One region of the Nitrincola nitratireducens genome, then DNA from elsewhere that is predicted to be linked to it. Evidence: predicted binding sites of a transcription regulator. Region 1 holds the regulator's gene; the other holds the start of a gene.
What was found. Region 1 encodes sigma-54, which starts transcription at its own class of promoters, with help from an activator protein. Its sites were predicted from a motif close to TGGCACNNNNNTTGCTNT; they were not measured.

Region 1 (16,171 bases):
GACCTAAGGGGCTGCATAAATCAGCCGCCGATGTGCGTCCTTTGCGTGTCGAAATACAGCCTGAAAACACGCAGTTCCGTGTGGATTATCATGATCAGTTTGCGGCACTCTACAATTACGGCACTTCACCTCGTGGAATGCTTCGAATTGGCAGTGGAGAGGTTAACCTACCCGAATTGCCGGGGTTGGAAATTGAAGGGCGACTTTCCTACCTGGATGCAGACATTCTAGATGAGTGGTCGAGTTGGATAGCGTTTCACATACCTAAAGTGTCACATGTGTCGAGTAGAGAAGAGGGTGTATCCAGCTTTCCAGTAACTCGTCTTTCCATTCGTGTTGCCGAGGCAGTGATGGCAGGGCAGACGTTTAGTAATATCCAAGTGGCGATGCGTCGTTTACTAACAGAGCCTTCGCTGCATTTTCAGTTAAGCAGTGATCAAGCGACGGGGGTGCTAACTCAGGATAATGCCAATCAACCTTGGAGTTTATCCTTGAATGAGCTTGCTTTGACGTTTAAACCGCAGCGCAAAACAGAGGCTAGCCTAGGGAGCGTCGAACCGCTTTTAACCCAGTCACTCTTGCAGCGTATGCCGATTTTAAACGTGGATATTGAGCGACTTGAGCTCAATGAAAAAAATATTGGGCATTGGCGCTTTGAGTTGATGCCAGCATCGGATCATCTAAAAGTGCATCAGATTGATGCCAGTTTAATGCAAATGAGTTTAACTGGGCAGTTAGACTGGTTTGTGGACCCAGCTCAAAATAGTCGTTTGCAGCTAAGGCTTATGGGGTCAGAGTTGCAAAATATTCTGAAGTCTTGGAGTGATGAGTCGGCCATTGAGGCAAAGAGTATTGATGCCATAGCGGATTTCACGTGGTTGGGAGGAGCAGAAGCATTCAAACTGTCTGCTCTAGACGGCCGTTTTGCCTTCTCGGCAGAACAGGGGCGTATTGTGGAGTCGGGTATGGGGGCTAACTTCCTAAGAGTGTTTGGCATACTCAATTTGAATACACTGTCTAGACGCTTGAAACTTGATTTTAGTGACCTGCTTAAAAAAGGATTGGTGTTTGATACGATGGCCGCCGCCTATTCTCTGAAGCAGGGACTCGCCAGTACAATGGACCCTCTAAAGCTGACGGGGCCGTCAGCGACCATGACGATTAGCGGTTCGTTAAACTTTCACAACGATCAATTTGATAAGATGATTGAAGTAAATATCCCCTTGGGCAGTAATCTGACGCTAGGCGCGGTGTTGCTGGGAGCGCCTCAAGTGGCCGGTGCCATTTTTTTGGTTGATCGTATAATGGGAGATCAAATCGAAAAAATGACTCGGATACGTTACCGTCTAACGGGAACCTTAGATGATCCCGTTATTCAGCTTGTGGGGCAGGCATCTTCAACATCTGATGAATAGGCTTAAGCGTTGTCTTGAGCTTCAGCCGTTTCACGAATAAATTTGAACAGTTTGCGATAGTTGGCCGGAGCGGCTCCCATTGCTTGTTCCTTGAGCGTATTCCGAATAAGTTGTCTTAACTTTTGTATGTCGGCTTCAGGAAACTCACGGATATAGTCTGTTAGGCTTTTATCCGTATCCGTCAGCAAGCGATCACGCCAAACTTCCAAAGCATGGAACTTTTGATTGTGTTCATTGCGAGACGTGTCAAACTGATTGAGGGCTATTTTAATTGCATCGGCATCCGCTTTGCGCATCAACTTGCCAATGTATTGGAAGTGACGACGTAAAGCACCATTTGCACTGATTTTTCGTGTTTCTTCAATTGCCTTGCGGAGTATATCGTCCATTGGAACTAGTGCCTGTTGATCTGGACGTAGTTCAGTGATGCGTTTGCCCAATTCTTGAAGAGCTTCCATTTGGCGTTTGACTTCAGAACGGCTGATCTCTTCACTCTCTGTGCCTTCTTGTAAAGATATCAGTCTGTCTGTTTTACTCATGAGGAAAATTACCTTGAAGGATTAATGGTGTGTTATTCGGGTTCGTCAAAGCGATTCTGAATTAACAATTCTAATGCAAGGTGCGCGTCCTGCGCATCGTCTCCATCTATGTGGAGTATTAGCTCGGTGCCTTTACTTGCCGCCAGCATCATAACGGACATGATGCTCTTACAATCGACCACGCGACCTGCTTTTTCAACTTGGATTTGACTATTAAATTCGTTTGCTTTAGCCGAGAGTTTTGCCGCTGCACGTGCATGTAGGCCAAGTTTATTTACTATCGTAACAGGTGCTTTTATCATAGAAACATTCCGATCATTCGCGCCAGAGATCAAAGGAGTTAACTCAACTCCCGGTGGCGTACACTTACATTATCCATAAGCTGATTAAAATGGCTAGCCAATCGTTCAGCAATAAAGACAGATCGATGTTGCCCCCCCGTGCAACCTATACCGACAGTTAAGTAGCTGCGGTTATCCTGCTTAATTTTGGGTAGCCATCGCTCCAGAAAATATACAATATCATGGATCATATCGATAGCATCAGGAGACTGCTCAAGAAATTGGATAACTTGCGGGTCATTACCTGTGTATTGGCGTAGCTCAGGTACCCAGTAAGGATTGGGTAGGGAGCGCACATCAAATGTGAAGTCTAGATCTAAGGGCAGTCCGTGTTTAAAGCCAAAGGATTCAAACTGTAAGGATAATGTTTGTTCTTTGCGATTGGCAACCCGCAGTTTAATACTGTCCCTCAGTTCGTAGAGGCTGAGTCGGGTTGTATCGATACGAATGTCCGCTAAGGTTGCAATAGGTTCGAGTAAACGCTGCTCCTGATAAAGCGCTTCTTGTAAACCAGCGTGTGAGTTGGTTAGGGGATGTTTACGACGGGTAGCGCTAAAACGCTTCAGTAAGGTCGTTTCGGATGCATCTAAGTAAATGATCTCATAGACAAGATCGTCCATCCCGGCAAGTGTGTTGAGCACTGTGGGAACTTGTGAAAGATTGCTGATCAAATTACGTGCATCAATGCTGACGGAAAGCTTATCGGGGCGATCCGGTGCAATGAGCATTTGTTGAATGAGCTCGGGCAGCAAAAGTGCTGGAAGGTTATCAATGCAATAGAAACCAATGTCTTCCAGTGCTTGAAGTGCTGTACTTTTTCCGGAGCCCGAACGCCCACTCAGAATGACTAACTTCACTCAGTCGACTCCCCAAGTGACTGAATAACATTCTGAAAGAGGGTTTGTTTGTCTTCACTGCTTCTCAGCAATTCACGCACGTTGGATTGGCTGAACAATTCCGCTAAAGTTGCCAAGGTTTGTAAGTGTTCGCTGGCAGCATCTTCCGGAACCAGTAAGCAGCAAATAATATCAACGGGTCGGTTATCGATGGCGTCGAAATCGACAGCTGATTGGAGGGTCATGAGCAGTGCTAAGGCCTCTGTGCAACCTGCCAAGCGACAGTGTGGAATAGCCACACCGTCGCCGATGCCAGTGCTACCGAGACGCTCTCTGTTTAAAAGACCGCTGAAGATGTCTTCAGCATCTAATCCGCTTGCTTGCTCAGCTAGGGTTTGGCTGGCAAGTTCAAGAACCCTTTTTTTGCTGATGGCGTCAATATGACAAAGGGTTCTTGATTCGGTCAGTAGCTCGGAAATAGGCATGATAATTACTAAATCGTCTTTATTTATGGGATTTCATTTTTTCTTTATGCTTAATAACTTGTCGGTCAAGTTTATCGACCAAAGCATCAATCGCCGCATACATATCTTCATTTTCGGACTGCGCAAACACTTCACCACCGGCGAGGTGCATTGTAGCTTCCGCTTTCTGGCGTTGTTTTTCAATACTCAGTGTGACTTGAACATTGGTAATGTTATCAAAATGACGTTCAAGACGCTCAAATTTAGTGTGAACGTAGTCATTTAGGGATTCAGTCAATTCTACATGGTGGCCAGTAATATTGATCTGCATGGGTTGTCTCCTTGGTAAGGGTACGAAATGGCTCGTACCTATCTATTATAATTAAAGCAGACGCTTACGCTCATTAGAAGGTGGAATACCTAAAGCTTCACGATATTTTGCTACGGTTCGACGGGCAACATTGATACCTTGCTCCATTAAGAGTTGTGCAATTTTATTATCGCTTAAAGGCTTGGCGGTATTCTCACTTGTAACAAGCTTTTTAATCAGAGCTCGGATAGCTGTTGAAGATGCGCCTTCTCCATCAGCCGTGTTCACCTGGCTTGAGAAAAAATATTTCAATTCAAAAATACCTCGAGGAGTATGAATGAATTTTTGAGTGGTGACACGTGAAATGGTGGATTCATGCATAGAGACGGCCTCAGCAATATCATGAAGGACCATCGGTTTCATGCCCTCTTCACCCATTTCTAAGAAGTCTTTTTGGCGCTCGACGATTTCTGTTGCGACTTTTAATAAGGTCTCGTTTCGACTCATTAGGCTCTTTAGAAACCAGCGAGCTTCTTGTAGGTGGTTTTTCAAATAGGTGTTGTCAGCACTGTTGTCGGCTCGTCGAATTAAATCGGCATATTGTGTATTAATCTGAAGCTTCGGTGATGTCTCTGGGCTTAGCGAGACAATCCATTGATCTTGGACTTTGCGAACGACAACATCAGGTATGACATATTCAGATTGACTGGAAGCAATGCTGGCACCGGGCTTTGGATTGAGTGACTGAATGATCTCGATGACCGACGACAAGTCTTCTTCGTTCAAGCGCAGCTTGCGCATTAGCGCTTTGTAGTCATGATTCCCTAAGAGTTGGAGATGTTCATTCGCTAACTTTAAAGCCGTTTCTCTCCAAGGCAGAGTGTCTGGTAATTGTTTAATCTGAATGCTTAAACACTCGCTCAAATCACGTGCCGCAACGCCAGGGGGGTCAAATTGTTGAACCCTGTGTAACACGGCGATGACTTCATCAAGGTCAATATCACTGAAGATATCGGGGAATTGAGCAACGAATTGCTCCATGAGTTCATCAACACTAACCTGCAGATATCCATCAGGGTCAATGGCCTCAATTATCGCTTCAGCAATCAGGCGATCCGCATCGGACATAGGTGTTAAATTTAACTGCCAATTTAAATGATCAAGCAGCGTGTCTTCACGAGAGTCGTTTTCATTGTCGGCCCATTCGCTGTCAGAACTGCTCCCTGAACTTTGATGCTGAAAGGTATCTTCCCAGCTGCTGTCTGTGGGGAGGTCTTCAGGTATTTGATCGTTCCAATCGTGCTCAGCTTCCGCTTCATGCTCAACCACCTCTTCACGGTCATTTGAGGAGGGTTCTGTGCTCAGCTCTCGTTGGTTGTCCGAACTTAAATGGACTGGGATATCCGTATCCGTATCATCTTCGCTGATTTCAAGCAGCGGATTGCTTTCCAGCGCTTGTTGTATCTCTTGTTGTAGGTCCAACGTCGATAATTGCAATAAGCGAATAGCCTGCTGCAATTGCGGCGTCATGGTGAGGTGCTGGCCGATTTTTAAATGTAAGGCTTGCTTCATATGCCAGATATATCACTCAGTTGAAGGATACGGATTAATGTTTAGAGCCTGAACTGCTCGCCAAGATAGGCTTGTCGAACCTGTTCATTTGCCATTATGTCAGATGGGTGGCCTTCTGCAAGGATATGACCTTCCGAAACAATGTATGCTCGTTCACATATATCAAGTGTTTCACGGACATTGTGGTCCGTGATTAACACGCCGATATTTTTAGATTGTAGATGCTTGATCGTTTGCTTTATATCGCTAACCGATATTGGATCAACACCCGCAAAGGGTTCATCAAGCAAAATAAACGCAGGTTCGGTTGCCAACGCTCGCGCGATTTCAACACGTCGACGCTCTCCACCAGATAGGGACATGCCTAAACTGTCACGTATATGCGTAATACTAAACTCTTCTAGCAAGCTTTCAAGCATTGCCTTGCGCTGAGATGAGTTAAGATCTTTTCGCGTTTGTAAAACAGCCAAGATGTTTTCAGCAACCGATAGTTTCCTGAATACGGAGGCTTCTTGTGGCAAGTAGCCCAAGCCAAGGCGTGCGCGCCCGTGCATCGGTAAACGGGTAATATCTTTTTCATCAATTAAAATAGCGCCTTGATCTGCGTTGATCAAACCAACAATCATATAAAAGCAGGTTGTTTTTCCAGCACCGTTAGGGCCAAGGAGTCCTACAATTTCACCTTGCTTAAGATGTAAGGACACATCGCGCACGACCTGTCGACGTTTATACGACTTAGCTAAATGTTGTGCTTCAAGCGTGATCATATCAATTGTTGGACCTAGGTTGAATGATCATTTCGACGCGTTGACCACCAGGTTGCTCGCTACCGAATGCATCTACAATCGATTTATCCATGTTGTAAACAATACGCTGTCCTGTAAAGCGGTCATTGGCTTGTTGAACTTGAGCATTGCCCGTGATGGTAATGAGTTGTGTGGGGATACGATAGTCCATTTGATTGCCATAGGCGCGTGTTACAGGTTGGCTTGCTACAGATTGCTGTTGAAACTCCGCTGGATTGCCAGAGGATACGATCCGAGCAATGCTTCCTTGGTTGTCACGATGAAGTTCGACACGACTGCCTTTGAGGATCATGCTGCCTTGTTTGATTTCAACATTGCCCGAATAGACAGAAACACCTGTAGCCTCATTTAAACTGGCCTGATCAGCGCTAACATGAATAGGCTGGTTTCGATCTTCAGGAAGTGCAAAGGCTAAGCTGCTCAGAACCACCATTCCCAACAGGCCTATCAGTTTACTCACTTTTTGCATAGTATCCTCGTACCTCAGAAAGCAATTCGATCCGTTGTTCACCCAGCCAGGCTTGCATGCCAATGGCTGATAGCTGACTGAATGCCTGTACAACCATGACAGGGTCTGCGGTTTCAGCGTACTGTGACGAAGGAAATAACGTCATTGTTTCTGTTCTTAGCTCTCTAGGTGCATCAAAAGATGAATTATCAATAACACGGACGTTCCCTGCAAGCTCAATCTTGCTTTCGTCATCCGTCATCGTGCCTTTGTCGGCTTTAATGTGCGTTTCTTTATCACCTGTTCCGATGAGTATTACCTTGGGTTGCGTCACCTGAGTGATCGATGGACCCGGTAAATGCTCGATAAGCGGTGATGAAAGTTGATGGACAAGTTCACCTGATTGACTATAGCGTTTAAGGTGGCCGTCTAAAATGAAAAAATCGACTCTGTCTTCATTTGGTTCACTGACCTCAAGGACTGGTCGGTTAATACCCATCCAGCCCCAGTATAAAACAGGAATCAGGGTTAATAAAATAACGACGGCAAGTGCGAAATGGCGAGTCCAACGCATTAGCGAAACTCATCAATCAGTGCGTTGAGTTTTCCTTGTGCAGATAAAATCACCTCACAGAATTCACGAGCGGCACCTTCTCCGCCTTTGCGGCTTGTGCACCAATCCGCTTCGGCACGAACAAGAGGGTGTCCATTCGGGACGGATGCACCAAAGGCGACGGTAATAATGGCCGCTAAGTCGGGTAGATCGTCACCAATATAAGCCGTAGTTGCGGCGCTATGATGGTGTTGCTTCCATAGCTCTTCGAGCGCAACGAGTTTGTCTTCACGGCCTTGCATTAGGTAATGGATGCCGAGTGCTTTGGCTCGTTGTTCGACCTGTGGTGAGCTTCGGCCCGTGATGATGGCGGTTTCAATACCTGCCTTGTGCAGCAGTTTGATGCCTAAGCCATCCAGTGTATGAAAGGATTTGATCTCTTGTCCGTCAGGCAAAAAATTTAATTGGCCATTCGTTAAAATACCATCCACGTCAAAAACAACCAGTTTTACAGGTCTTAGACGTTCGGTCAGTTGTGCTGAAAGAGAGTTACCCATTAAATGACTCCTGCTTTAAGTAGGTCATGCATGTTTAAGGCGCCCGTGACTTTTCCTTCTTTATCAGTAACGAGTAGGGCGTTTATTTTTCGTTCTTGCATGATTTGGAGTGCTTCTGCTGCAAGAGATCCGGCTTGTATTGTTGTGCATCCATGCGTCATAACTTCAGAAATTGGTGTGGTTTTTAAATTGGTTTCTAAATCAAGTGTTCGACGTAAGTCACCGTCTGTGTATATGCCTTGCAACTGCCCAGCATCGTTAATGATCGCAGTCATCCCAAGTCGTTTGCGTGTCATGACCAAGAGTGATTCATGAATGGGCGTGTTGAGTGATACTAAGGGGATATCGTCACCTGAGTGCATAATGTCATCAACTTTGAGGAGTAAGCGTCGACCTAAGCTGCCCCCTGGATGAGAAAAGGCAAAGTCTTCGGCGCTAAATCCCCGAGCTTCGAGCAAAGCGATCGCTAATGCATCACCAAGAACGAGTTGTGCTGTAGTGCTCGATGTTGGCGCTAGATTGAGGGGGCATGCTTCGCGCGTGACGGGGATATGGAGATTGACGTCAGCGAAGCGAGAGAGGGTAGAGTTGGGGTTGGCCGTGATGCTAATTAATGGAACATGCATACGCTTGATTAGCGGTAAAATCGTAATCACTTCATTGGTTTCACCTGAGTTGGACAGGGCAAGAACGACATCTTGCGGGGTGAACATGCCCAAATCACCGTGGCTCGCCTCGGCTGGGTGCACAAAGAATGAAGGTGTACCTGTACTAGCCAGCGTTGCTGCAATTTTGTTGCCGATATGTCCAGATTTTCCCATTCCTGTCACGATGATACGGCCTTTGCATGTCATCATGATTGAACAAGCATCGTTTAAACTGGAGTCTAGATGCTCTAGCAAAGCGCTTAATGTCTCTCGCTCTATCTCAATGGTGCGCTTTGCTGTTTTCAGATAATCAATAGCCATTATTTTGCCATTAGTTTAAAGGTGAATACTGTAATAGGTCATAGTTTAACTCAGCTTAGATTGCTAAGCATCTGTTGAAGCGGATATCTTGCATTTCATCAGGAGAGAATACGTAAACGACCGTGATTCTGATAGAGTCATTTTAAGTCGACTTAGGTAGTGTTATAGTAGATCTTTTTGTGATTTTGCATGTCAAATACACGTTCGTTTTTAAGATAGGGCACTAACGGGATGGAAGCAGTGAGTCCGACGACAGGAAGTGCTTCAAGCATGCTTGAGGATGTCATCGTTGAAATTAAAGATTTGACCTTTTCCAGGGGTGATCGGCCTATTTTCAAAGGCGTCGATATCAAAATACCCCGGGGAAAAGTGACGGCCATAATGGGACCTTCGGGGACGGGTAAAACCACCTTGTTGAAACTCATTGGCGGACAATTGCGCCCAGACAGCGGTGATATCGTTGTTGAAGGCAGCAGTGTGCCCTCTCTAGGGCGCAGAGATTTATTTGTTATTCGCGAAAAAATGGGGATGTTGTTTCAGAGCGGCGCGCTTTTTACGGACATGAACGTCTTTGATAACGTGGCGTTTCCGATCCGAGTTCACACACAACTGCCTGAAGAAATGATACGGGATATCGTATTAATGAAGCTTCAGGCGGTTGGGCTTAGAGGAGCGTATGCCTTGATGCCCAGTGAGTTGTCAGGAGGAATGGCAAGGCGTGTTGCGTTAGCGCGAGCAATATCATTGGATCCTAACATCGTTATGTACGATGAGCCTTTTACCGGCCAAGATCCAATTGCGATGGGGGTGTTGGTGAACTTAATTCGACGCCTCAACCAAGCCTTGGGCCATACAAGCATCATCGTATCTCATGATATTCAAGAAACGCTGTCGATTGCAGATTATCTGTATCTAATTGCGGATGGTAAGGTCATTGCGCATGGGACGCCAGAGCAACTTAAAACCATTGAATCAGAACAGGTGCGTCAGTTTGTGGAAGGCTTGCCAGACGGTCCAGTGCCTTTTCACTATCCAGCCCCTGATTTCGTAGAGCAGTTAATGCATAAGGGAGTAAGTCGTTGATTGATTTTATGCAAAAACTCGGTCATCGGACCTTGTCTAAATTGGCTGCTTTCGGCCGATCAGGGCAAATCTTGTTTCAGTCAGTGGTGGCTAAGCCAGCACCAGTGATGATGTTTCCATTGTTGATTAAGCAAATCTACTTTGTCGGGGTGTTGTCTCTTATCATTATTGTCGTCTCTGGACTGTTTATCGGAATGGTTTTGGGGCTTCAGGGGTATACTATCCTGGTTGATTATGGCTCTGAACAGGCTGTTGGGCAGATGGTTGCGTTGAGTCTCGTTCGTGAGTTGGCGCCAGTGGTCACCGCATTGCTTTTTGCCGGTCGAGCAGGGTCCGCTTTGACGGCCGAAATTGGGTTGATGAAAGCGACGGAGCAATTGGCAAGCTTAGAGATGATTGGCGTTGATCCGTTGAGACGCATTATAGCGCCACGCTTATACGCTGGTTTTATTTGCATGCCTTTGCTGAGTATGATTTTTGCAGTTGTCGGTGTTTGGGGTGCGGCACTAGTGGCTGTTGACTGGCTGGGGATTTACAGTGGTTCATATTGGGCCAACATGCAACAGTCGGTTGATTTTATGAGCGATGTTGTCAATGGTCTGATCAAAGCAGTGGTCTTTGGCTTTGTGGTGACCTGGATAGCTGTATACCAAGGTTATGACTGTGTACCGACTTCCGAAGGGATTAGCCAAGCAACAACCCGAACAGTGGTTTATTCATCACTGGCGGTGCTGGGCCTCGATTTTATTTTGACTGCTTTGATGTTTGGAGATCTGTAATTATGCGTATGCGTACAATGGAAATAAGTGTAGGTTTTTTTATGCTTATTGGCTTCTTAGCGTTGGTGGTCTTGGCACTTAATGTCAGCGGCTTAAATTTAGCATCTAAAGGGACGGGATATAAAATTTATGCCAACTTTGAGAATATTGGTGGTTTAACAACTCGTGCCAAAGTATCAATGTCAGGTGTGCAGATCGGTGAAGTGACGCGCATTCGTTTGGATCCGCAAATGTTGATGGCCGAGGTTGAAATGGAAATTTATCCAGACGTCGACTTTTTGAGCACCGACAGTTCCGCCATGATTTTAACCTCTGGCCTTTTGGGGCAGCAGTACATTGGTATTATTCCTGGGGGAGATGTCGACGTACTCGCGCCTGGAGAGTTTATTTATAACACCCAATCTGCATTGGTTCTTGAAGATCTAGTGGGTAAGTTTTTGATGAATCAGGTGAGTGAGTGAATGTTATGTTGAGACAATTGTTTTGGCGTCCGTTTTTGGCGTTGTTAGTGTTAACAGCGTCGGCACAGGCTCTTGCAATCGACAAAGATTGGGAAGAAGCAAAAGCGGTTGTTGAAGAAACAACGGAAAAAATGCTGGTGTTGATGAGCGATAAATCGCTTCTGAGTGCAAGTAACAAGGACCGCTTAGAAACTGAGATTCAAAATATCGTGACACCGGTTATCGACTTTTATGGTTTTGGTCGCGGAGTCATGGGGCGTTTCGCACGCACGGCAACTGAAGAAGAGCTGCAACGATTTGCAGGAATTTTGAAAACGACGTTGGTGAGAACCTATTCGATTGCCGTCAGCGATTTCTCTGTAGCGAGCTACCGAATTGTCCCTCCGAGGGCGCCAAGTCCCCGACCTGAGCTGCAGGTTGTCAATGTTGTGATGACGTCATCAGCAGGCCAAACCTTTAACATTCTCTACTATATGAGAAAAGATGAAGGTCGTTGGATGTTGGTCAATGTTATGGTTGAAGGTATTAATTTGCGTCTTACCTTTCAAAATCAGTTTGCCGATATGTATCAAAGGGCTCGTTCTGTCTCTGGTGTGATTGATGGTTGGGAAGAGCGCGTTGCGAGTACAATTGCGCAGGTAGTGAAAGATGTCGAAGGTTGAGTTAAAGGAATCGACCTATACTTGTCGGGTGATATTGTCTTCGCTACCGTAGTCGATATGCGTGATGCCTTTGTTAAATTGATGAATACTCAGGCGCGTGATGCGAAGTTGAGTGTTGATTTTTCAGGGGTGGGTAGAGTAGATAGTTCAGCGTTGTCCCTGTGGTTGTGCGGTCTTCGTGCAGCAAAAAATCAAAATATTCAGCTGTTCCCGCTGTCTATACCTGCGGATTTGCGATCAATTGCTGAGTTGGTCGGGCTTGAAATGACAGCCCATTGATTTGAGTCAGTAGGGCCAAAAGGCTAGGTCGCCTTTTTGGCCCTTTTTCGTTATGATGTCCACCTTGTTCAGCGCGGCTCTACACTGTACCGGAGTTTTCTATGCATGCCGATGAAGTAAAAAAAATTATTGAACGTCAGTTAGATGGTTGTCAGGTGTATACTGCAGGTGAAGGCTGTGACTTTCAAATTACTGTGGTAGGTTCTGTTTTTTCTGGACTGTCTCCTGTTAAAAAACAACAACTGGTTTACGGTTGTTTAAATAAAGAAATCGCAAGTGGGGCAATACACGCCATCACCATTAAAACCTATACCCCAGAGCAATGGGCCGATATCGCAGGTTAAGCGATTAAACAGGATTCTAAATGGATAAGTTATTAATTGAAGGCGGTGCCTGTCTGAATGGCGAGGTTTGGATTTCGGGTGCCAAAAACTCGGCATTGCCTATTCTTGCAGCTTCAATTCTGTCAGATGAGCCCATCAATATTACCAATCTTCCTGATTTGCATGATATCTCAACGATGCTTGAGCTATTGCGTAAGATGGGGGCAGAAATCAGTCGAGATGAAAAGTTTAGTGTTGTAATCAATACAGGCTCGCTCAACTCGGTCATAGCTCCTTATGAGCTCGTCAAAACGATGAGAGCCTCTATTTTAGTGCTTGGGCCTCTGTTGGCGCGGTATGGTAAAGCCGAGGTGTCTTTACCCGGTGGGTGTGCAATTGGCAGTCGTCCAGTCGACCTTCATCTGCGTGGCTTGGAAGCCATGGGTGCAAAAATCGAAGTGGACGGTGGTTATATTCGAGCGAGTTGTAATGGACCCTTAAAAGGGGGGCGAGTCTTTTTTGATACAGTGACCGTTACTGGGACTGAAAACATTTTAATGGCGGCGACCCTAGCAGAGGGGCAAACCCTGATCGAAAACGCGGCACGTGAACCTGAAATCGTTGACTTGGCAAATTGTTTAAATGCGATGGGCGCGGATATCACGGGTGCAGGAACGGACATGATTACCGTGAGGGGCGTTAAGTCCTTGAAAGGGTGTCGTTACCCCGTTATGGCGGATCGTATTGAGACCGGAACCTTTCTTGTAGCCGCAGCTGCCACTGGCGGTCGAGTTAAGACTTTGCATACACGCCCTGATACGCTTGACGCAGTATTGCAAAAGCTGGAAGAGGCGGGTGCGCATGTGACAGTGGGCGATGATTGGATTGAGTTGGATATGCAAGGACGTCGACCCAAGGCTGTGAATATAACAACAGCACCTTATCCAGGGTTTCCTACTGACATGCAAGCTCAGTTTGCTGCAATGAATGCTGTCGCAATTGGCGTTGGTATCATCAAGGAGACCATCTTTGAAAATCGCTTTATGCATATGCAAGAGATGATTCGATTAGGTGCGGATATTACCATTGATGGCAAGTCAGCCATCATTGAGGGTGTTAAGCGCTTAAAGGCGGCACCGGTCATGGCAACCGATCTTCGTGCATCGGCCAGCTTGGTCATAGCGGGCTTGGTGGCCGAAGGTGATACCTTAATTGATCGCATCTACCATATTGATCGTGGCTACGAAGCGATTGAAGAAAAATTCCGTGCACTGGGTGCAGGTATACGGCGTATTAAAGCTTAAGAGAGAAAGTTATGACGCAACAGCTTACGATTGCCCTGTCAAAAGGCAGGATCTTAGACGAAACCCTACCGTTATTGGCGGCTGCTGACATTTTTCCGGCTGAGGATATATCACGCAGTCGTAAGCTGATTTTTGATACAAACCATCCTCATATACGTTTAATGGTTATTCGCGCAACCGACGTTCCCACTTATGTAGAGTACGGTGGTGCAGACATGGGGGTTTCAGGTAAGGATGTGCTCATGGAGCATGGGGGGCAGGGACTGTATGAACCCTTAGATCTAGAAATCTCTCGCTGTAAGTTAATGGTTGCAGGCCTTAAAAACGCGGGACGTGTCGAGGGGCGGATGCGTGTAGCAACAAAGTTTGTTAATGTGACTCGAGAGTATTATGCCCGGTTAGGAACGCAGGTTGATATCATAAAGCTCTATGGGGCAATGGAGCTTGCGCCAGTGATGGGGCTGGCGGATCGAATCGTGGATATCGTTGATACTGGCAATACACTCAGAGCCAACGGCTTGGAAGCGATGGAGCATATTGCTGATATTAGCTCTCGTCTGGTTGTTGGACAGCCTGCAATGAAAATGAAGTATGAACTGATTCAGCCGATCATTGAGCAAATGAGAGCGGCCGTAATTGCTAAACGAGAGGGTTTATAAATGACGCAAGTGTCTATCAAACGTTTGTCCTCCTCCCAAAGCGATTTTGCGCAGCAGCTAGATGCATTGTTGGCGTGGGAGTCTGTGTCTGATAAGCGTGTTAATCAAGTAGTTGATGACGTCATTGCACAAGTCAAAGCTAGAGGCGATCAAGCATTGGTTGAGTATACCAATCAGTTTGATCGCATGCAGGCTCAGAGTATGGCTGAGTTAGAGCTTTCGCCTGAGCGTCTAGCTAAGGCATTGCATGATTTGCCAGCAGAGCAGCGTGCGGCACTTGAAACAGCGGCGACACGTATCAGCCAATACCATGAACGTCAGAAAAGTGATTCTTGGCGTTATATGGAAGCGGACGGAACGCATCTGGGGCAGCAAGTAACACCAATGGATCGGGTAGGTATTTATGTACCTGGTGGTAAAGCGGCATACCCATCGTCTGTATTAATGAATGCATTGCCAGCAAAAGTGGCAGGTGTGAAAGAAATTATTATGGTGGTTCCTACACCAGACGGCGTTGTCAATGAGTTGGTGTTGGCAGCGGCGGCTCTTGCGGGCGTTAATCGAGTCTTTACCATTGGAGGAGCGCAAGCCGTTGCTGCTTTAGCCTATGGTACAGCCACCGTTCCTAAAGTGGATAAGATTGTGGGTCCTGGCAATATTTATGTTGCCACGGCAAAGCGAGCAGTCTTTGGTGCTGTTGGTATCGATATGATCGCAGGGCCATCCGAAATTCTTGTTATTTGTGATGGAAAAACAAACCCTGATTGGATTGCAATGGACTTGTTCTCTCAGGCTGAGCATGATGAAGACGCGCAATCCATTTTGTTATGTCCAGATGCTGATTATCTGAATGACGTTCAGGTCAGTATCGAAAAGCTCCTGCCGACAATGGAACGTCAAGCAATTATTAAAACGTCGCTCGAAACGCGTGCCGCATTGATTTTAGTGGCGGACTTGGCGGAAGCCGCGAAAATCAGTAATCGCATTGCTCCTGAGCACCTAGAGCTTTCGGTTGAAGATCCAGAAGCGCTGTTGCCTGCGATTCGTCATGCGGGTGCTATTTTTATGGGGCGTTACACGGCTGAAGCGCTTGGCGATTATTGCGCAGGGCCGAACCACGTTCTTCCCACGTCAGGTACTGCACGCTTCTCATCACCATTGGGTGTATATGATTTTCAGAAGCGTTCGTCGTTAATTATGTTTTCACCTGAAGGTGCATCTGAAATGGGCAAAGTCGCGTCTGTTTTGGCGCGTGGTGAAAGCCTGACGGCGCATGCACGCTCAGCTGAGTATCGTATACTGGATTAGCGGTATCTAGGATTAAGGCCCTCAGATTTGGTCAACGAATCTGAGGTCTTTCTCCAATAGTGGCGATCAACGACATTTCGCGTCCATCGCGCAAAATCTCCATCCTTGCTTTCTCACCGGGGCGTATTCCGGCTATGCGGCTCATGGTCAAACGCGCCGTTGACGGTGGTTCTCCATTTAAGGCCAGTAAAATATCACCGGGCTGAAGACCTGCTTGATGCGCCGGACCATTGCGAAAAATGCCCGCAATAATCAGCCCTTGACGGTCCGTTACACCAAAGGACTCTGCTAGAATTGGAGTCAGTTCTTGAACCTCTATGCCAAGCCAGCCACGAATGACACGACCGTGCTCAATTAAGTCTTGCATGACCTTTCGAGCGACTGACGCTGGAATTGCAAAGCCTATGCCATGTGAGCCACCGGATTGGGAAAAAATGGCGGTATTAATGCCCAGTAAATTACCGTCCGGGTCGATTAGCGCCCCCCCTGAGTTCCCTGGGTTGA
Region 2 (16,171 bases), on a different contig from region 1:
GTGCGGCTTCTTTCCAACGCGTTTCATCATCAAAGGCTGACACATCGCCCGCACCTAGATTTTCACCCACTAAGAGCTGATAGCGCACGAAGTCTTGGAAGATGACACCAACACGCTCACGCAGCACGTGCGGTGCCCAGTCGTTAAGATCATTGCCATCCAGCAAAATGCGCCCACTGGAGGGTGTATACAAACGAGTCAGCAATTTAATCAGGGTCGTTTTTCCCGAACCATTTTCGCCCACCAAGGCCAAGGATTGTCCCGGCGGCAAATGAAAACTCACATTATCTAAGGCAGGTTTTGTCGCCCCGGGGTAAGTAAAACAGACGTTCTCAAAGACAATTCCCTGCGTCGGGTCTTGTCCTTGGGTTAACACCCCTGCTTCCTTTTCCACAGGCTGCTCTAAATACTCGTAGAGATTCGAAAGATATAAGTTGTCCTCGTACATGCCACTAATCGCAGTTAGATTGGTACTGATCGCGCTTTGTCCTTGTTTGAACACCAGCAAAAACATGGTCATCTGTCCAAGCGTAATCATGCCTTGTATGGTGTCGACTACTATCCATACATATGCACCATAAAACGCCAAGGTCCCTAACAGCCCTAGTACAAATCCCCAGAGATCGCGCCGAATGATCAGGCGCTTTTCTGCACCAAACAGCGTGTTGAAAATCTCACGGTATTTATCCAAAAAACGAGGGCCTAAGCCAAAGAGCTTTACTTCTTTAATGCTATCTTCTCTGGCCAATAACGTTTCCAAATAAAGCTGTTTGCGCAACTCTGGGGAGCGCCATCGCGACAGCTGGAAAGCATCGCCCGAAAATTTAGCTTCGGAAATAAACACTGGCAATGCCGCTACAAATAGAATCAGCAATACCCAAGGCGAAAACTGAATGAGCAGAATCGAAAAACTCAAAAGCGCGAGTGAGTTTTGAATCAGGCTGAAGGTTTTGTTTACCAAGGCTAAAGGACGTGTCGAAGCCTCGCGGCGTGCACGCGTCAGCTTGTCATAGAACTCAGAGTCTTCGAACTGCTCTAATGACAGCGTTTGCGCCTTTTCTAGAATCATGACGTTCACTCGCTGCCCCATGAGTGCGCGTAATATGGATTGTTGTGCCGAGAGTCCTCGCTGTGCAGCCGCCAACATCATCAACACTAAGGCTTCTAGCAATACCCACTGAATCACGGGCTTATAGTCAACGGCCAGTCCTTGCGCATTCAGCGCAACGGAACTTACCACTTCATCAACAATCAATTGACCTAAGTAGGCAGCAACCGCCGGCAAAACACCAGCGACCAGCGTTAAGAGTGTCAACCCCACCGTCAGGGGCTTCGATGTACTCCACACCAACTCTAACGCTCGACGACTGTACTTAAAGACTGAAAAGAAGTTTTTCAGTGTGTTTTGGATAGGAGACACTGGTCGGGACACTTGAGCGCGCAATTCACGTTCCTTAACACAACTTAACATATGAGTATGTTATGATTTTACAAGATTTAAGCCGTTATTGCTTATCCACAAGGAGACAATTATGAATACACCCGTCAAAGTCTGGGATTGGAGTATCCGTGTTTTTCATTGGTGTTTACCCCTTTTGCTATTTTTACTTTGGTTCTCCGCCACTCAGAGCCAAAGCTTTGATGCCTTAGAACATCATATGCTCCTCGCGCAAATACTCATGGGGTTGCTCGTGTATCGGGTTATTTGGGGATTTATCGGAACGCCTGCCGCTCGTTTCAGTCGTTTTTTGGTCGGCCCAAAAACCCTAGTTGAATACACTCAGTCCATCCTAACCCGCAAGCCTTTACACTATGTTGGCCATAACCCGCTGGGTGGCTTGATGGTCATCGTCTTACTGGGTGCGGTTGGTTTTCAGCTACTTACAGGCTTGTATACCAGTGACGACATTCTATACTCGGGTCCCCTTTACAGCAGTGCCAGCCGAGATACAACGCGCTGGATGTCCAGTTGGCATCATCAGTTTTTTGATTACATCCTGATCTTAGTGGGTCTTCACCTGCTGGCCATTCTGATACACAAACTGATGGGAGAGGGGCTGGTAAAAGCCATGTTTACGGGCAATAAGCCATCAGAAGGTGCTCAGGATTTAGCAAAACTAGAACCCACGTTGGTATCCTTTCCGTGGATACGCTTTGTCATTGCTGTTTTTTTAGCCCTAGCGAGCGTGGCTTACATCTTCTATTTTTAAGGCACTCTGCTCTTTGCGTTGCATTGGATGCAGCAAAGAGTAGATAACGGGTACCAGCAACAGTCCCACCAGGGTTGAAAAACTTAAACCAAATACGATGGCCACCGCCAGTGGCCTCAACATTTCTGAGCCTTCACCTATACCAATTGCCAACGGCAGCATCCCCGCAACAGTGGTTAAGGTCGTCATCAAAATAGGCCTTAACCGAAGTTTTGCGGCTGCAATAATCGCCTCATCTCGCAACATGCCTCGGTCACGTTGCAATTCAATATACTCAACCAGGACGATTGCATTATTAACCACAATCCCCGCCAACATAATCATACCTAGCCAAACGGGCATCGACAGCGGCATGTCGAGCAAGACCAAACCACCCGCAACACCTATGGCTGAAAAAGGCACACTCAGAATAATAATCACGGGGTTACGCAACGACTCGTACTGCACAGCCATCACCACAAACACTAAAAACAACGCCAGGCCTAATAAAATGCCCGTTAAGGCTTGTCCCTCTTGTAAGGCTTGACCGGCTCCTCCATCAAATCGAGAGTAGCCTTCGGGCATCTGCATATCCGCTAAACGCTGATCGATCTCCTGCATCACATTCGCTAAGGAGTAACCGTTCATTAAGGAGGCGCTGACGTCCACCACTCGCATTTGACTGTCACGACGAATATTACCGGGCGCTTGCACAACCGAGACACTCACCAAGTCCGATAGATAGACAGGATCAGCATTGCGACCATTGACGAACAGCATGACAGATTCAATATCTTGTATGTCTCGAGTCAAATCTGCTGAAAAACGAATACGGATATCGTAACTACGCCCTTGCTCAACATAGTCATTTACCACACGTCCTTCCAATGCCATCAGCAGTGCGCTATTGATGTCCACTACATCAATTCCAAGTGCCGCTGCTCGTTCTCTATCCACTCTAAAATCCAGCTCTTGGGTTTCTTCTTCCGCCGAAAACGCCAAGTTTTGTAGACCCGGAACCCCTGTTAACCGCTGCAGCGTTTCACGGGCTAAGCGATTAAGCTGTTCAAGATCATCGCCCTGAATGCGAATACTGATGTCATCATCGCCACTGCTGGTACGAATACCTCGCACCCCCTGAGGCCTCAGTCTGGCCTGAATACCCGCTAACTGCAGTTCAGCAATCGCGCGGTTGGTTCGATTAATCCACTCTTGTGAACTGAGTTCCCGATCCGATAAGGGCACGAGCTGAATGGTCATTGAGCTTGATTGGCCGCTTCACGAGTGGAGCGGCCCCATACTCCGCCACCCGATACAACAAACAAACGCTCGACTAATGGGTCTTGCTGGATAAGATGCTCAATCAGCAAAACGCGCTGATCCATCTCTTCCAACGTAATATCCGGGTCGGCAATCAATCGCGCTTGTATCTGACCATCATCCATTGCGGGAAGAAAAATTTCGGCACCCTTCAAAAAAACGGGCGCTGCGTATGCTAAACCTGCCACGAAAACAATGGGGACCATCCAGCGCACCTTGAGCACCTTAGCAATAAACGCCGAATACGCCACTTGCAAACGGTAGATGCCAGCATCCACAATTTTTCTAAACCTCGAGGTTTTATGGGTAATCACACGTGCAGATAAGGCTGGAACAAGCGTCAACGCAATCACCATCGACGCCACAACTGCCGCCGAAATGGTGATGATCAGCTCACGGAACAAAAGCCCCACTAAGCCACCGACAAATAAGAAAGGTAAAATAGCGGCTAAATTTGTCGAAGTTGACGCTAAAATTGCAGAATTAACCTCTGCCGCTGCATTCGCCGCATCCTCATGACTACCCTCACCTTCACGTTGATGCCGATAAATATTTTCCAGCATTACAATGGTGTTATCCACCAACATTCCTACGCCGAGGGCCAATCCACCTAACGTCATGATATTCAAGGTCAGGCCACTTGCACCCATCAATACAAAGGTCACCATTACAGCAATAGGAATGGCGCTACCAATGATTAGTGTCCGGCGAATATTGCCCAAAAAGAAATACACCACAGACATCGCTAAAAGTGCACCGCTGACCACCGCAATCACAGAGTTATTGAGCGCTTGTTTAACAAAATACGATTGATCAGACAGGGGTTGGATAAAGATATCGGCCGGTATTAAATCCTGATCCTTTAACCACTGCATTCGCGCGTTGACATTATCAGCGACAGTGATGGTGTTGGCATCAGGCTGACTCTGAATTGATAACTGAACACTGGGAATACCATCGGCTCGAACGCGTATACCTTCATCTTTATGTGTATCTAGGATTTGAGCTATTTCATCCAGATACACCACGCTGCCGTCAGCGAGACGGATCGTCAGTTGTGCCAGCTCAGCCACTGACTCAAAGCGCCCACTAATGCGACCCGCAATGTCTTGACTGCCCCCCCGTAAGCGTCCTGCGGCATCTTGACGATGGTTACGGTTCAGCGCATCAATGACATCCTCAACATCTAAGCCCAAACTGGCAAGACGTTTGGGATCTGGCAAAATCCGAATTTCTCGCTCAAGCCCACCACCGACCTCCGCCGATGCCACTCCTGGTAGGTTAATAAACCACTTTGAAAACACATCGTCCGTCCAACTACGCAACTCAATCGAGTCCTTCAGTGCCGAACTGATGGCAAATTGCATCACCGGTATCTGCGACGGGTCGCGCTTAAAGATGGTGGGTTGTTCGACACTGCTGGGTAAAAAGCGGCGGGCTCGGTCTAAGCGAGTACTGGCATCTCGCAGCGCGATATCAATATCCTTGCCATAGGGAAAAATCAGGTCAACACTTGAGCGCCCAAGCTCGGTTGACGATTGAATACTCACCATATCCTCTGTAACGGCAAGCTGCTCTTCTAAGAAGCGCGTCACCTGATCTTCCATCACCAGTGCTGGCACGCCCGGATCAGTCACTGTCACCCGTATTTCAGGGTAAATCAAACGTGGGAGTAAATCGATAGAGAGTCGACCTAATGAAAAAAGACCGAGTATTACCACCGCCAACGCCAGCATAGTCACCCCGACAGGGTGCTCAATTGACCAGCCCGCAAGACCCGCACCATGACGTAGGTTAGCTTTTGACATCAGCCCGCTCCATTTCGCAAGGCTAAAGGGGTTACAGGTGTAACCCGACGACCATCAGTGAGCCCCATAAAACCACGAATGACAATGGACTCGCCATTGGACAGGCCCGCAATGACTTCCACTTGATCAGCAATACGCTGTCCTAGTTGAATGGACCGTTTTTCGACCTCATTATTTGGGTTCACCACATAGACATAGTTCTCACCCTCCACTCGAATCGCTGAAAATGGAACCATCAAACGCTCAGCGATGGCACTGGTCAAGCGTACTCGAACCAACTGGCCGGATCGAGCCGATGACGGTAAACCGGATGCCGTAATCTCTAACTGGCCACGACGTGTTATCGGATCAATATCGGGATAGATGCGGCTAATGTACGCTGGAAAGCGCGATGAGCCTGCCGTATCCAACTGTAACTCAACTGCATCACCGACCGATAACAACACCAATTCCTGCTCCGACACTCTCAGATCCACTCGTAATACTGAGGGATCTGACAGGCTCATCAGGTGTGTATTTTTGGCAACAAATGCACCAGGCTCCACCAAACGCTGCGTCACAACGCCAGCAAACGGCGCTGTCATTTTTGCAAAAGCCATACGAACATCCAACAATTCACGTTCAGCTCGCAAAACCGCTAAATCTGTTTCACGTCGTTGCAACTCTTCTGCCGAGATCAAATTTCGTCCTGCCAAGGAGCGAGCGCGTTGCAAATCACTGTCGGCACGACTGAGTTCAGCCATCACTCGACGACGCTGGGCACTCAGCTGCGTATCATCAAGCTCGGCTAGCACCGCTCCGGCCTCAACGCGATCACCCGGATGATAGGGCAAATGCAGAAGCTGCCCTTCCTCACGCGTGAATAAATCGAACGTCTGCTGTGCTCTTAAATTTCCTGTACGTACACGATCCGCGCCCACCATTACAGGTGTCACTTCAAACAACTCAACTAGATGAGGACGTGGCGTTGGCACAGAGGCAGGGGTTGCTGCCGTTTGGGCCTCACACCCAATTAGAGCAAACATTAAGAGCAGTGTTAGCATGCACCATCGATAGCGCCAAGGAGAATGCATTGAATACCTATTCATACCATTAAAAACACACAAATACTTACGAAAATAAACATGAACGCGATCATAGAGTTCGAGCTCTGGATTCGCCACCGCTCTCAGCCACGTTTCACAGCCTTATCTTTGTCACTCTGATTAATGACATCAAAATACCATAGAAGTGCGTCACTATTACGTCTATTCAATGCTCTTTTACAAAAATAAAAAAGGCCGCATCCCTGTCAATCAGGATGCGGCCTTGTTGTCAGTCTCGGTGAATTAGTGCCCTAATACCTGACTTAAGAAGAGTTTAGTACGCTCAGACTGTGGATTATTAAAGAAAGACTCAGGGTCGTTCTCTTCAATAATTTGACCAGCATCCATAAAGATGACGCGATCTGCCACTTTCTTGGCAAAGCCCATTTCATGCGTCACGCAAAGCATTGTCATCCCTTCACCCGCCAACTCAACCATAACGTCCAGTACTTCTTTGATCATTTCAGGATCCAACGCCGAGGTTGGCTCATCAAAGAGCATGACACGTGGGTTCATACACAAACTACGAGCGATGGCCACACGTTGCTGCTGTCCACCCGATAACTGCCCTGGAAACTTATTGGCCTGATCCGGAATCTTCACACGCTCAAGAAATTTCATTGCAATTTTTTCGGCTTCTTTCTGTGGCATTTTTTTCACCCAGATTGGAGCCAACGTACAGTTTTGCAACACGGTCAGATGTGGGAATAAATTAAAGTGCTGAAACACCATCCCCACTTCTTTACGAATTTGTCCGATGTTCTTCAAGTCATTGTTTAAAATAACGCCATCAACAATGATGTCCCCTTCTTGGTGTTCTTCAAGATGGTTAATGCAACGAATCATCGTCGACTTTCCCGATCCCGACGGACCGCAGATAACGATTTTTTCGCCCATTTTGACATCCAAATTGATGTCTTTAAGCACATGGAACTCACCGTACCACTTGTTGACGTTTTTCAGAGTAATGATGTTGCCAGTTTCTTGTGTCATAAACCAAAACCCCTGTTAGCGCTTATGGCCGGTATTAAGTTTGTTTTCTAAATAAATACTGTAGCGCGACATACTGAAACAGAAGATCCAGAACATAAAGGCCACAAATAAATACCCCTCGGCGGGATAGCCCAGCCAAGCAGGGTCTGCCAAGGCTTGACGCACCATCCCCAAGATATCCAACAGACCAATAATCACGATCAAGCTGGTATCTTTAAACAAGGAAATCAAGGTGTTCACGATTCCTGGAATCATGATCTTCATTGCCTGAGGCAGTACAACCAAAAACATTTTTTGCCAGTAACTCAGCCCCAACGCATCGGCACCTTCAAATTGCCCTTTGCTAAGCGCCTGTAAGCCACCCCTCACCACTTCGGCCATATAAGCCGACTGGAACATGACAATACCGATCAAGGCTCTCATCAATTTATCAGCATCTGTTCCACCGACAAAAAACAAGGGCAACATAACGGAGGCCATGAAAAGAATCGTGATCAGCGGAACACCGCGCCAGAACTCAATAAAGATGACACAGACCATGCGTATCACAGGCATTTCGCTTCGGCGCCCTAACGCCAGCACCACACCAATAGGAATAGCGACCACTATACCAATCAAGGCCAGCACAAGCGTCAACATCAACCCGCCCCAACGATGCGTCGGGATGACCTCAAGACCGAAGCCGCCATATAGAAGCACGTAAGCCAGTACCGGATACACGGTCAATGCCAAAATGGCCCCTAGCTTCTTGAACGGAATGCGCGGGATTGAAAGCCAAATCAAGAATCCAATCAACAGAATGAACGCCAAATTGGGCCGCCAATAGCTATCCTCCGGATAGAAGCCGTACATAAACAGGTTAAAACGTACACTGATGAAAACCCAGCAGGCTCCACCACTGGTACAATCGGCTCTGGACGAGCCAACCCAGTCAGCATTCACAAACGCCCAACTCAAAAATGGCACCAAAACAGACCAGAGCACATAAGCAGTCAGCAAGGTGATCACAGTATTTGGGATACTTGAGAATAGATTTTTTCTTGCCCAGCCAATCGCACCAATTTCGGTTATGGGTGCAGGACGGGCAGGTTTGGGTACAAATTCAGACATATCTATCGCTCCACCAACGCCACACGACGGTTAAACCAGTTCATAAAGGCTGATACCAGCAGACTGATGGTTAAATACACCAACATTGTCATACTGATGATTTCGATGGCTTGCCCTGTCTGATTGAGTGTTGTTCCTGCAAATACAGACACCAAATCGGGATACCCTATCGCGGTTGCCAAAGATGAGTTCTTTGTTAGGTTCAAGTATTGGCTCGTCATTGGAGGAATCATGACGCGCATAGCTTGCGGCAGAATGACTAATTTCATTCTATGCCCTTCGTTAAGACCTAGCGCTCGACAGGCTTCTGTTTGTCCATGAGAGACGGACTCAATGCCTGAACGAACGATCTCACCGATATAGGTACTGGTATAGATGGTTAACGCAAACCACAAAGCAATCAGCTCAGGAAGGATTGTGATCCCACCTCGGAAGTTAAGCCCTCTTAACTCAGGGTAATCCAACATAATTGGACGTCCAGTGATAAAAAAGCCAATCACAGCCGTACCTAACAAGATGGCAATGGATGTCCAAAACACAGGGAACTGCTGACCCGTATCGCGCATTCTACGTTTTGCCCAAATAGCGAGGGCGACTACCGCCACCACAGCGGCCACTAACAGTGCGATATAAAAGGAAAACCCAGCATCAGGAACCGGTTTGGGTACAAACACACCCCGTATGTTGATAAAGATACTTTCCCCAAACGATAAACTATCTCGTGGCCTTGGTAGAGTTTGTAACACCACGTAATACCAAAAGAAGATCTGTAACAACAGCGGTATATTTCGTAGAATTTCCACGTAGACCATGGAGATTTTTCGCAGCAGCCAGTTCGGTGATATCCGGCTGATACCAACCACCACTCCCAAAAAGGTTGCAGCAATAACCCCCAAGAAAGAGACAAGCAAGGTGTTTAATAAGCCGACAAAGAAAGTACGACCAAACGTAAAGGTTTCGTTATATTCAATAAGTGTTTGTGAAATACCAAACCCAGCGGGTTGACTTAAAAAACCAAACCCTGTGGATATGCCTCGTTGATTTAAGTTTGTCATGACGTTACCTACGATCGTCATCACAAAATAAAGCAATAGGCCCAGAATTAACGCTTGAAAGAAAAGACTTCTCGCCGTTGGATTGTAAAACAGACGAGAAAGCCCATTACGGTTATTTGGATTCATGATGTAATCAGCCCCATAAACGGCTAGGAAAGCCCAGCAAAATCGAAGCGACCAGCACAAGCAAGGGATCTCCTTGCTCGGCTGATCATTAGGCTAATAACCGATTAACGGACAGGAGGCGCGTATTGCAGACCACCATCGGACCACAGCGCGTTCAAACCACGAGAAATGTTCAGCGGTGAACCCGTACCAACGGTACGCTCAAACACTTCACCGTAGTTACCCACTTGTTTAGTAATGTTGAATGCCCAGTCGTTGCTGACACCCAACAATTCACCCATATTGCCATTTACACCCAAGAAACGCTGGATTCCAGGGTCATTAGAGGACTTCATTTCCTCTGCATTGGCTGTTGTAATACCCATTTCTTCAGCATTGATCATGGCGTAAAGAGACCATTTCACAACGTTGAACCAAGCATCATCGCCTTGACGAACAACAGGCCCTAAAGGTTCTTTAGAAATAACTTCTGGCAGAACAACGGCTGAATCTGGATCAGAAAGTTGGATTCTTAACGCGTAAAGCTGAGATTGGTCAGAGGTTAATACGTCACAACGACCCGCTTCAAAACCACCAACGGTTTGATCAGATGTATCGTAAAGAACAGGCTCGTAGCTCATGCCGTTAACACGGAAGTAATCCGCTAGGTTAAGCTCGGTTGTCGTACCGGATTGGATACAAACAGACGCTCCATCCAATTCTTTGGCGGTGTCTACGCCTAAATCTTTGCTAACCAGGAAGCCTTGACCATCGTAGTAATTCACACCGGTAAAATTCAGACCCAGTGACGTATCGCGTGTCAGTGTCCAAGTTGTGTTACGGGATAAAATATCGATCTCGCCTGATTGCAGTGCGGTAAAGCGCTCGGTTGCTGTGAGTGATACAAAGTTAACTTTTTCGGCATCACCAAAAACAGCTGCCGCAACTGCACGGCATACATCAGCATCGATGCCTTGCCAACGACCAGAACTGTCGGTTGCCGAGAAGCCAGGAAGACCATCACTGACACCACACTGCACTGCGCCTCTGTTTTTAACCGTTTCCAATGTGTTCGCATGAGCTCCAGCAGTTGCCATAATCGCGACTGTAGCGCCTACAAGTGTTGCAATCTTCTTCATGTAAAATCTCCCATGAACATTATTTATTGTTTTACGCAACATTAAGATGTCACGCATAAACGCCCGAGAGATAATGCAATCCGCATGCCAAAGAAGTGTAACTACTTCAGAAGGAGGAATCTTCGAGCGTTCATGCCGCTTCTATTTATTAAAAGGCTTTAGCTTGATAGAAAATAGCGCAAAAAATGGAAGATGAACAGCAGAATTTTAGTAAAAAGCGCAGTTTGGTGCATTATTTTTTAATAATGGTCTAAAAACCTAGTTCGCTATCTAAGGATTGAAACTAAAAATAGACTTCAAACATAAAATGCAGATCTCTTATAACCAAGGCATAAATTAACCTTTGTTAATTAAGAAATTAGTTATAGGGGAAGGGGTGTAAGTAAAAAATTTTAAAACAAAAAAAGAGGGCTAGTACAGCCCTCTTCAGCGGTAAGATGCTTAACGAACCGTCACGTCTAGCAAGCCAGCCTCATAACGATCCGCCATATTTTCAAGTGAAATCGGCGTAATTTTGCTCGCATGACCCGCCGTACCAAAGGCTTCATAACGTGCGATACATACATCTCTCATCGCCGTCATTGTTTCTTTTAGGTACTTACGCGGATCAAACTCTGATGGATGCTGCGCTAGGAAGCGGCGTACAGCGCCCGTTGAAGCCAAACGCAAGTCGGTATCAATATTCACTTTGCGCACACCGTGCTTAATCCCTTGTACGATTTCCTCTACAGGCACACCATAGGTTTCTGGAATTTCACCACCGAATTCGTTGATGATCGCCAGCCAGTCTTGTGGTACAGAGGACGAACCGTGCATCACGAGATGGGTGTCTGGAATACGCGCATGAATCGCTTTGATTCGCTCAATGGCCAGGGTATCGCCTGTGGGTGGACGGCTAAACTTGTACGCACCATGCTGGTGCCAATAGCAATTGCCAACGCGTCAACACCGGTTTTCTTAACAAAGTCCGCAGCCTCTTCTGGGTCTGTCAGCATTTGATCGTGAGACAGGATGCCTTCGGCTCCAATGCCATCTTCTTCGCCAGCCTGCCCTGTTTCAAGGGATCCTAAACAGCCCAGTTCCCCCTCAACAGAAACACCGCAAGCGTGCGCCATTTCAACGGTGCGACGCGTCACGTCAACGTTGTACTCATAGGTTGTCGGTGTTTTGCCATCTGGGCCTAACGAGCCGTCCATCATCACAGAGGAAAAACCCATCGCGATTGAACGCTGGCAAACCGCTGGACTGGTGCCATGATCTTGGTGCATGCACACAGGAATTTGCGGAAACTCTTCAATGGCAGCCAGAATCATATGACGCAGGAAGTTTGAACCTGCATACTTACGTGCCCCAGCAGATGCTTGCACGATAACAGGTGAGTTGGTTTTTGCGGCCGCTTCCATAATTGCACGCATTTGTTCTAGGTTATTTACGTTAAACGCAGGTATGCCATAACCGTATTCTGCTGCATGATCCAGCAGCTGTCGCATAGAAATAAGAGCCATCAGAAATCCTCAACTGACTAAATTTAAAATAATTTTATTCTGCTGCACGCTGCTCAAGCATGGCGACAGCGGGCAATACCTTACCCTCTACAAATTCAAGAAATGCACCACCGCCTGTTGAAATATAAGACACTTGTGCTGCAATTTCATATTTATCGACGGCGGCCAAGGTGTCACCCCCACCCGCAATCGAGAAGGCATCGCTTTCCGCTATGGCTAAGGAAACCGTCTTTGTGCCTTCACCAAACTGGTCAAACTCAAACACACCAACGGGGCCGTTCCAAATAATCGTCCCAGCCGATTTCAGTAACGCAGCGAGATTCTGAGCTGATTGAGGACCTATATCCAAAATCATCTCATCTTCTGCGACCTCGTCCACTAGCTTAATAACAGCGTCTGCCGTCTCAGAAAACTCTTTGGCCACAACCACGTCGACAGGCAACGGAATGTTCACTTTGGCCATCAAGGCTTGAGCGGCTGGAATCAAATCATGCTCGCACAGTGATTTTCCAACAGGCTTACCTGCTGCGGCTAAGAAGGTATTCGCTATCCCACCGCCTACAATTAACTGATCGCACTGATCGGATAAGGAGTTCAGTACTTCAAGCTTTGTGGACACCTTCGACCCACCGACGATCGCCATCATCGGACGCACAGGATTCGCCAACGCCTTTTCAAGCGCATCCAGCTCATTGGCTAAGAGAGGTCCAGCACAGGCAATCGGCGCAAACTTAGCAACACCGTGCGTTGATGCCTGAGCACGATGGGCCGTACCAAAGGCATCCATAACAAAGACGTCACATAAGTCCGCCATGGCTTTAGCAAGTGCGTCATTATCCTTTTTTTCACCCGCATTGAAGCGAACGTTTTCCAGTAATACCAAGTCCCCTTCCGCCACTTCAAATGGCGTGTTAATCCAATTACGAATCAGGGGAACTGGACGCTTTAACACCCCAGACAAGTATTCAGCAACGGGCGCTAAAGAATATTTTTCGTCAAACTCACCTTCGGTTGGACGTCCCAGGTGAGACATAACCATGACTTTAGCACCAGCTTTCAATGCCAACTCAATGGTGGGTAAAGAGGCGCGGATTCTGGCATCAGAGGTAACCTTGCCATCCTTAACTGGAACATTAAGATCTTCGCGGATCAACACCCGTTTACCGGATAGATCCAAATCTGTCATCTTAAGCACGCTCATACTGAGTAGTCCTGTTTTGTCTGAGTAGTTTAATTAAAAAGTTAACGTTGATTTAACCAATACTGCGCTACATCCAGCATACGATTAGCATAAGCCCATTCATTATCAAACCAACACATCAGCTTAAGTAAGCGTCCACCTGACACCCGGGTCTGCGTCCCATCGACAATGGTCGAGCGATGATCACCGTTAAAATCAACGGAGGCATGCGGCTCTTCTGTGTAGCCAACCAAACCGAAGTGTGCAGTTGACTCCGCATAGTCTTTCAGCAAGCGGTTCACCTCTGCAGGCGTTGTCGACCGCTCAACATTGACTGAAAGATCCATTAAAGACACGTTAATGGTCGGCACCCGAACATGCAAACATTCGAAACGACCTGCAAGGTGGGGCAATAATCGATCAATGCCTTTACTTAATCCCGTATCCACTGGAATGATCGAATGCAAAGCACTTCGCGTCAAACGTAGATCGGTATGATGGTAACTATCAATCACGGGCTGATCGTTCATCGCAGAATGGATCGTCGTTGTGACACCATTCAGGATACCATAGGCTTTATCCAGCACATCCAACACCGGGATTAAGCAGTTCGTGGTACAAGATGCGGCGGATAACAAACGATGCTCAGGTTTAATCAAGTGATGATTAAAGCCATACACCACCGTTGCATCAATATCAGGTTCAGCTGGATGCGAAAACAACAAGCGCTTAGCACCGCTGCGTAAATGCTGCTCGGCAGCCTCACGGCTCGAAAAACTGCCCGAGCACTCCATCACCAAATCAATGTCCAGTGACTGCCAAGGCAATTCGTTCGCGCACGAGATTCCCAACACCTGTATTGAATCCTGGCCGATCAACAACTGATCGTGCTGATGAGAGACCGACAAGGGAAAGCGCCCATGCGTCGTATCGTAACGTGTTAGATACGCCAAGGTTTCAATATCGGCTAACTCATTGAGCGCTACAATCTTAAGATCTGATTGCAGCCCTCTTTGATACACCGCTCTAAGCAGACTTTGGCCTATACGACCGTAACCATTGATCGCAACTCGAAACGTCATTCTACTGCTCTCATCAACACGCCTGCTCAGGTGGTGGTATTGTTAAACGTTGATAACGGAGTTTGCCGTTTTTACTAGGTTATCAAGGGTAAATCCAAAGTGAGCAAACAGCTCATTTGCTGGGGCAGACTCACCGAATGACGTCATTCCCACGATCGCACCTTGCAAACCGACATATTTGTACCAGAAGTCAGCCTGAGCCGCTTCAACCGCCACTCGTGCAGTGACTGCAGCCGGAAGGACTTGTTCACGGTAGGCGGTATCTTGTTTATCAAAACGCTCAGTACAGGGCATAGAGACAACACGTACCGCTTTACCTTCAGCGCTGAGTGCATGCGCTGCGTTAACCGCCAACTCCACCTCAGAGCCTGTCGCAATCAAAATAACATCGGGCACGCCAGCACTGTCTAGCAAAATATAGCCACCGCGCGCGATGTCAGCCACCTGCTCCGTAGAGCGTGGTTGATGTGCTAAGTTCTGACGAGAGAAAATCAAAGCGCTGGGACCGTCTACGCGCATAACAGCAGATTTCCAAGCCACAGCCGATTCCACCGCATCGCAAGGACGCCAAGTTTCCATGTTCGGTGTATGACGCAGGTTAGAGATTTGCTCAATCGGCTGATGTGTTGGTCCATCTTCCCCTAAGCCGATGGAGTCATGGGTATACACGAAAATAACACGCTGTTTCATTAATGCCGCCATGCGAACTGCATTGCGTGCATACTCCATGAAAACAAGGAAGGTGGCGCCATAAGGGATGAAGCCGCCATGAAGGGCAATGCCATTCATGATTGCGCTCATGCCAAACTCACGAACACCGTAATAGACGTAGTTACCCGCCGCATCGTCTTTGCTGACGCCTTTCGCGCCAGCCCACAGCGTCAAGTTAGAACCCGCCAAGTCAGCCGACCCACCCAAAAACTCAGGCAAAATCGGTCCTAACGCATTGAGTGCATTTTGCGAGGCTTTACGCGTCGCAATGGTTTCGCCTTTAGCCGCAATGTCTGCGATCCAAGCATCAACCTGTGTTTCGAAATCCGCAGGCAAGTCGCCACTTAAACGACGCAACAGCTCCGTGGCCAACTCAGGATAGGCTGCATTATAGGCAGCTAAGCGCTCATTCCAGTCATTTTCAGCATGCTGGCCGGCTTCACGCGCATCCCAGTCATCGTAAATTTCCCCTGGAACATCAAAGGGTAGATGTGGCCACTGCAATTGCTCACGTGCCAGTAACACTTCATCGTCACCAAGAGGCGCGCCGTGACAATCTTCTTTACCCTGTTTATTGGGCGATCCAAAGCCAATAATGGTTTTGCAGCAGATTAACGTGGGTTGCTCTGTATTGGCTTGCGCCTCTTCAATTGCTGCACGGATCTGATCTGCATCGTGACCGTCAACATCAGCAATCACATGCCAGCCGTAGGCTTCAAAGCGTGCTGGGGTATTATCGGTGAACCAACCTTCAACCTCGCCATCAATTGAAATGCCGTTATTATCCCAAAATGCAATGAGTTTACCTAAGCCAAGCGTTCCTGCCAAAGAGCAAGCTTCATGAGAAATACCTTCCATTAGGCAGCCATCACCTAAGAATGTGTAGGTG

Region 2: the regulator sigma-54 is predicted to act here: its motif matches at 10,877-10,894, upstream of D791_RS02980 (amino acid ABC transporter substrate-binding protein).

The regions. Positions count from the first base shown of each region.
Region 1 covers NZ_AONB01000001.1:55,037-71,207, forward strand. The annotation lists gene D791_RS00250 (YhdP family protein) at 1-1,415, shown strand, start outside; gene yjgA (ribosome biogenesis factor YjgA) at 1,418-1,954, opposite strand; gene D791_RS00260 (HPr family phosphocarrier protein) at 1,987-2,256, opposite strand; gene rapZ (RNase adapter RapZ) at 2,295-3,152, opposite strand; gene D791_RS00270 (PTS sugar transporter subunit IIA) at 3,149-3,616, opposite strand; gene hpf (ribosome hibernation promoting factor) at 3,636-3,926, opposite strand; gene D791_RS00280 (RNA polymerase factor sigma-54) at 3,978-5,477, opposite strand; gene lptB (LPS export ABC transporter ATP-binding protein) at 5,519-6,244, opposite strand; gene lptA (lipopolysaccharide transport periplasmic protein LptA) at 6,246-6,743, opposite strand; gene lptC (LPS export ABC transporter periplasmic protein LptC) at 6,736-7,305, opposite strand; gene D791_RS00300 (KdsC family phosphatase) at 7,305-7,841, opposite strand; gene D791_RS00305 (KpsF/GutQ family sugar-phosphate isomerase) at 7,841-8,809, opposite strand; gene D791_RS00310 (ATP-binding cassette domain-containing protein) at 9,080-9,892, shown strand; gene mlaE (lipid asymmetry maintenance ABC transporter permease subunit MlaE) at 9,901-10,671, shown strand; gene mlaD (outer membrane lipid asymmetry maintenance protein MlaD) at 10,674-11,132, shown strand; gene D791_RS00325 (MlaC/ttg2D family ABC transporter substrate-binding protein) at 11,138-11,794, shown strand; gene D791_RS00330 (STAS domain-containing protein) at 11,816-12,073, shown strand; gene D791_RS00335 (BolA family protein) at 12,175-12,417, shown strand; gene murA (UDP-N-acetylglucosamine 1-carboxyvinyltransferase) at 12,438-13,700, shown strand; gene hisG (ATP phosphoribosyltransferase) at 13,712-14,359, shown strand; gene hisD (histidinol dehydrogenase) at 14,360-15,667, shown strand; gene D791_RS00355 (trypsin-like peptidase domain-containing protein) at 15,699-16,171, opposite strand, start outside.
Region 2 covers NZ_AONB01000002.1:99,741-115,911, reverse strand. The annotation lists gene D791_RS03015 (ABC transporter ATP-binding protein) at 1-1,444, opposite strand, end outside; gene D791_RS03010 (cytochrome b/b6 domain-containing protein) at 1,533-2,210, shown strand; gene D791_RS21335 (efflux RND transporter permease subunit) at 2,178-3,449, opposite strand; gene D791_RS21330 (efflux RND transporter permease subunit) at 3,446-5,317, opposite strand; gene D791_RS03000 (efflux RND transporter periplasmic adaptor subunit) at 5,317-6,390, opposite strand; gene D791_RS02995 (amino acid ABC transporter ATP-binding protein) at 6,646-7,395, opposite strand; gene D791_RS02990 (amino acid ABC transporter permease) at 7,411-8,505, opposite strand; gene D791_RS02985 (amino acid ABC transporter permease) at 8,508-9,686, opposite strand; gene D791_RS02980 (amino acid ABC transporter substrate-binding protein) at 9,791-10,804, opposite strand; partial or broken gene fba (class II fructose-bisphosphate aldolase) at 11,246-12,309, opposite strand; gene D791_RS02970 (phosphoglycerate kinase) at 12,344-13,510, opposite strand; gene D791_RS02965 (type I glyceraldehyde-3-phosphate dehydrogenase) at 13,552-14,571, opposite strand; gene tkt (transketolase) at 14,614-16,171, opposite strand, start outside.